One region of the Litoribacillus peritrichatus genome, then DNA from elsewhere that is predicted to be linked to it. Evidence: predicted binding sites of a transcription regulator. Region 1 holds the regulator's gene; the other holds the start of a gene.
What was found. The regulator sigma-54, encoded in region 1, starts transcription at its own class of promoters, with help from an activator protein. The targets are predictions, from matches to a motif close to TGGCACNNNNNTTGCTNT.

Region 1 (3,188 bases):
ACAACAAGACCGGCGTATCTGAATACACAGGAAACGTCATCATCATTCAGGGCACCGCAGAATTACGGGCAGACAAAGTCTTTCTGTATTCAGAAAACAACGAAGTGACCCGCATGGAAGCCTTTGGTAGCCCAGCCAAATACCAGCAAATTCTGAATCCCGGTGAAGAACCAACCCACATCGAAGGCAACAAGCTTGACCTCAAAGTCAAAGAGAACAACGCCATCGTAACAGGCAACGGTAAAGTCTTTCGCGGCGAAGACGTTTTAGAAAGTAATAAAATCACCTACTCCCTGGATACAGGAGAACTGAAGGCCAGTGCAAGCGACCCGAAAACCAACCCTGGCGATTCTCGAGTTAAATTTATAATCAACCCCCAGATCAAAGACAAATCGTCTGACTCTGAACCCCAGAAATAAAGGCCCTTCATCGTATGAGTATTTTGGAAGCCAAACATCTGGCCAAGAGTTATAAATCAAGAAAGATCATTCAGGACGTTTCACTCTCCGTATCCAGCGGCGAAGTGGTTGGCCTGCTCGGCCCAAACGGCGCAGGTAAAACCACCTGCTTTTACATGATTGTAGGTTTGGTTAAGCCCGATAATGGCACTGTCAGCATTGATGGCAAAGACATCACCCACTACCCCATGCACGGACGAGCTGAAGCAGGGTTAGGCTACCTGCCCCAAGAAGCTTCCATTTTCAGAAAACTGACGGTATCACAGAACATTTACGGCATTTTAGAGCTGAGAACCGAATTATCCAAAGCACAAAAGCAAGAAAAGCTCGAATACCTGCTTCAGGAATTTCACATTACCCACATTAGGGATTCATTGGGTATGAGTTTGTCAGGCGGTGAACGACGTCGCGTTGAGATTGCCAGAGCGTTAGCCACCGACCCACAGTTTATTCTTTTGGATGAGCCTTTTGCAGGTGTCGACCCTATTTCAGTCAATGACATTCAAGGCATTATTAATCACTTAAAAGGGTTGGGGATTGGTGTTCTGATTACCGACCATAATGTCCGAGAAACGCTCGGCATCTGTGATCAGGCCTACATTGTTGGCGAAGGACACATCATTGCCCAGGGCCAAAGTGAAGATGTACTCAACAATCAAAAAGTAAAAGATATTTACCTGGGAGAAAACTTCAATCTCTGAGGTTTTGAGACAAACAAGACACACAAATCAACACTGTCGCTTTTTTTTTGGTTTATACTTGGTTGCCAATGGCAAATAAATTGCTTGTATGGATTTTATTTTAGATACTTTTAGGTACACCATACATGCTGAGTGAAAGCATAAGGATACGTTGTAATTTATGAAAACATCGCTTCAGCTCAAGATGGGTCAATCCCTGACGATGACCCCTCAGTTGCAACAAGCAATTCGCTTACTGCAATTATCGACCCTCGACCTTCAGCAAGAAATTCAACAAGCATTAGAAAACAACCCGATGCTTGAAGTGGAAGAAGATTTCGAACAAGGCCCGCAACAGTCCATTGAAGACAAAATGGCTGAAAAACCTCTGGATCAACAACCAAGCGCCGAACAAGAAGAAATCAACAACACCAATACTGACGAAGTTTCAGCCGAAGGGGAATGGAACAACGACATCCCGGAAGACCTTGGTATTGATACCGGCTGGGACGACATTTATCAACACACCCCGACTTCCGCCGTCGCACCCTCTGACGACGACGGTTTCGATTTCGAATCCAGAAATTCCGTCACCGAAACCTTACAAGATCACTTGAGCTGGCAGCTGAACCTGACGCCAATGACGGACACAGACAAAGTCATTGCCGAAAACATCATTGATGGTATCGATACCGACGGATACCTTCAGACGTCTGTTGAAGACATCTGCATCAGCGTTAATCAGGAACTCAACCTGCCTGACGAAGAACAAGTTGAAACGGACGAAGTGGAAGCGGTTCTGACTTTGATCCAACGCTTTGACCCGGTTGGTACCGGCGCCAGAAGCCTTCAGGAATGCCTTCAGGTTCAGCTCAATCAAATGCCTCCTGAAACACCGCATTTGCCTGAAGCCAAAATTGTGGTTTTACGCTACCTCGAATTGCTCGGCAACAAAGATTTTGCCGGCATCATGCGAAAAGCACGTCTCAAAGAAGATGTACTGAAGAAGATCATTGATTTAATTCAAACCCTTCACCCTCGTCCCGGTGAACAGATTGACCAACAAACCCCCGACTATGTTGTACCCGATGTGGTCGTTCAAAAAATACAGGGTCGCTGGCGGGTGGATCTCAACCCCGAAATCACCCCTAAGATTCGAATCAACCCAAGCTATGCGTCATTGATACGCAGAGCGGATAACAGCACCGATAATACGTTCCTGAAAGACAACATGCAGGAAGCCAAATGGTTCCTCAAAAGCCTTCAGAGCCGAAATGAGACATTGCTGAAAGTATCGACCAAAATCATGGAGCATCAACGTGGCTTTTTAGACTACGGTGATGAAGCAATGAAACCATTAGTTCTGCACGATATTGCTGAAGCTGTGGAAATGCACGAGTCCACCATTTCCCGGGTGACCACTCAAAAATACATCCATACGCCACGCGGTATTTTCGAACTAAAGTACTTCTTTTCAAGCCATGTGAGCACAACCTCCGGCGGGGAATGCTCCTCTACGGCGATCCGCGCCATCATTAAAAAACTGGTCGCAGCCGAGAACGCCAAAAAACCGCTGAGCGATAACAAAATCGCGACCTTGCTGGGAGACCAGGGCATTAAAGTTGCTCGTCGAACCATTGCAAAATACCGTGAAGCCATGAACATACCACCATCGAACGAGCGTAAACGTTTGGTTTAAACAACTTGATACATATCATTGTATTCGAAGAACGCAGGGGCTATATTAAAGGTGAAGGGGCGGCAGACCCCTCTGGTTTGCACATCGAAACTGGAAAATCACTGGACCACAATATACAAATTTAAGGAGTCCGTATATGCAAGTAAACATCAGTGGCCAACACCTCGAATTAACACCCAACATTCGCGAATATGTTACTTCCAAATTAGACCGACTTGAGCGACACTATGACCAGATAACCAACGTTCAAGTTACCTTAAGCGTAGAAAAACTAAGACAACAAGCAGAAGCCAAGTTACATGTAACCGGTGGAGAGGTGTTTGCTAACGCAGAGCATGACGATTTGTACGC
Region 2 (3,188 bases), on a different contig from region 1:
AGCCAGCATTTGTTTCGCGATATCCCAGAACCAAGGCTGCGTCCAGAATGGCTGTTCTTCCAGCATGGCCTCATCGTCAGGCAGGAACGGGCTGTTAATCACCGTCACACTGTCACCCCGAGCCGCCTGAAAACCAACGGTGTCTTTAATTAATATAGTCAATCTGTCGATCTCTTCCTGACTCCAGGCAACGCGTTTCAGATCACCGGTCTCTTCATCCGGTAAAATAAGGTCATTTACCGCAACGGCAACACTCAAGCGACGTACTTTACCCAATTCATGATTGGTGTAACTGATCACTCGGTCTAATTCAAAGTTACGGGTTGCTTGTTTACGCGTATTCGTTGGTGGTTGAGGTTGACCATCCTCACCCGCGCCGGCCACTTCGGGGACACTTACTTCACCTGGAGGCTGATTAGACAGTGCACCAGGAATACCGCCTTCCATACCGCCGATTTTCTTTTCATCCAGAACCTGTTCAGAACGAAGCGCCGGTAAATCCGGATTAAACTGTTCTTCTGTTTGCTCACGAGTGGTGAAATCCACATCAGCGGAGACTTCCGCTTTGAAATTTTCACCACCAACAATAGGTTCCAGAATACTGTAAATTCGACGGGATAATGTGTCTTCCAGTTTCCGAGTGTAGTCAAATTGTTTCGAAGCAATGGCCAGGTCGCTGCTGTCATCTTCCATCGACAACAAACGACCTTTTTGATCCACCACAGTCACATCTTCTGGCTTCATCTCAGGAATACTGGATGCCACCAAATTGACGATGGACATGGACTGCTCAGGCTTCAAAGCCCGTCCTGCGTACAGTTCAAGAAACACCGATGCCGTTGGCTTACGGGTATCCCGTACAAACACAGAACGCTTAGGAATAGCCAAATGCACACGCGCACTTTTTACCTGATTCATACTGGTAATGGTTCTTGCCAACTCACCTTCAAGGCTGCGTCGGTACTTAGTCGTTTCCATGAACTGACTTGTGCCCAGCGCCTGCTCTTTATCCAAAAGCTCGTAGCCAATGGCCTGGGTTTCAGTAATGCCTTGGGCCGCAAGCTTGAGTCGGGCCTGGGCAAACTGATCGCTTTTCACCATCAACATGCCGCTGTTGGGGTCCACATGATAAACAATGCTGGCCTGATCCAGAATCTCCATCACTTCCGCTGCATCGTAGCGCCCGAAATCATTGATCAGCGGCTTATAGGTTTCTTCTTGGGTCCACCAGAAAACAGCAAACGCGATGGCCACACTGGCCGCCAAACCAATAATCAGCCCTGCCTGACGCAAGATACCAAGCCGGTTAAAGCCCGCAACGATAGGATGCATAGGGGCCGACGGAGGGGCTTCAATGGACTCCAGCTCCGATAGGGTATTATTTTGAGGAGCAAGTTGATTGGTGTTGCCCTGCGCTGCATTTTGTTGCTGATTGGTTGGCACTTGCTGGTTCCCTACTTCTGCAGGTAGGCCACCTGAAGTTGCATCTGCTGCGATCGTTGCCATTGTCGAATACCTATTTAAATTCTTGCGGACTTTTACTTCACGTTTGTTTTACAGTTTTAGCGAGCACGTTTCACACTAGCCAAACTGAACGTCAGCCGGTTTTGCCATTAAATTGGCATCTTCATTATGTCTTCATAGGCACTGATGAGTTTATTTCTCACCTGTGTCATTGCCTGAAACGCAACGCTTGCTTTTTGCGACGCAATCATCACATCGGGAATATCCACCGTCGGATCACCTTTCTCATAAGCCGTCGCCAATGCACCAGCCGCTTTTTGAGTTTCATTCACTTGATCAACAGCCATTTTTAATAACTGAGAAAATTCTGGCGCGTCGTCTTTTTCAACATTCCCAGGCTTTTGAACATCCATGACCTGGCCAATCTCAGTATTCGTTCGAGATTGATCCTGCACCTGCGACTTCATCTGACGCATTTGGGAAAGCACTTGTGAAATATCGGATCTGACTTCCATTATTTTCTCCTTAAGCAAACGGCGATTTATTGTCAGTCATTTCGGCGTTGCTTGTTCTAGACGCTACAGCGTCAAAAACCTGTTATTAATTTCTTCGTTATCTAGGAAAGAGCACAAAGCAGGCCAAGTTTTAATAAAAAGAGAAGATGGTATTAAAGTTATCAAGGATACGGGCGATAGCTAAAATGAGAGACGTAATTCAATTACACCAGACAGAAAAAAGCCCGGCCAATGAACCGGGCTTAAATGGAGAATTCGATCCACGCCACATGGATCTAGTTCACGGGATATACTGATCCCGTTATTGTAGCCGCCACCCTTTAGGAGGCCGCCAGCAATTCATCAACATCCAAGCCACTTTCACGCATCCGGGCTAACTTGTAGCGAAGAGTACGTGGGCTGATGCCGAGTATTTCTGAGGTCTGCTTTCGACTGCCGCTGACAGACCGCAAGGTATTTAAGATTACCTGAAATTCTCTCTGCTTCAGATCATCCCCCAAAGATGCTTCGCTCTGAAGGGATTCCAAACCCGCCGGGGCCTGATTAGAAAAAGCAGACGCTTCAGCATTAATTATATCACGATTTTCAGAATAGCCTACTCCCGCAGTTTGTGTGCTTGAAGCAGAAGAAGATACAGCAGAAGCCGGAACCTGAGCTTCTACAGGCTCAAATGCAGGAACAACAGGCGACGCTTGATTGGATGCGTTATAAACTGGCGGAGGCGACATTTCCAATCTGAAGTCATCCGCAGTCACGACCGTTCCTTGCTGAAGCACCAGCGCACGCTGTACTGCGTTATCCAATTCACGGACATTGCCAGGCCAAGGGTAGTGAGTCAGCAACTGAACTGAACTTGCATCCAACTTGAGGGTTCCCTTCCCCATTTTCTTACCATTCTTTTTCAACAGGCGTCTCGCCAAAGGCACAATGTCCCTCGGTCTTTCCCTTAATGGTTTCCATTGAAGCGGGAACACACTCAACCGATAATATAAATCTTCTCGGAACTTACCTTCCTGAACATATTCTCGAAGATCCCGGTTGGTGGTTGCCACCACCCGAACATCCAACTTGATGGTTCTTCGACCCCCTAAACGCTCAACTTCCCGCTCCTGAAGCACACGCAACAACTTAGCCTGAAGGCCTATTTCCATTTCCGAGATTTCATCCAGCAGAATAGTGCCACCATTTGCTTGTTCAAACTTACCCGGC

Region 2: the regulator sigma-54 is predicted to act here: its motif matches at 2,088-2,105, upstream of fliE (flagellar hook-basal body complex protein FliE).

The regions. Positions count from the first base shown of each region.
Region 1 is NZ_BAABBN010000015.1:89,424-92,611, reverse strand. Features, by position in the region: gene lptA (lipopolysaccharide transport periplasmic protein LptA) at 1-419, shown strand, start outside; gene lptB (LPS export ABC transporter ATP-binding protein) at 434-1,159, shown strand; gene ABD744_RS19770 (RNA polymerase factor sigma-54) at 1,320-2,837, shown strand; gene hpf (ribosome hibernation-promoting factor, HPF/YfiA family) at 2,974-3,188, shown strand, end outside.
Region 2 is NZ_BAABBN010000004.1:430,674-433,861, reverse strand. Features, by position in the region: gene fliF (flagellar basal-body MS-ring/collar protein FliF) at 1-1,506, opposite strand, end outside; gene fliE (flagellar hook-basal body complex protein FliE) at 1,614-1,979, opposite strand; gene ABD744_RS03115 (sigma-54-dependent transcriptional regulator) at 2,300-3,188, opposite strand, start outside.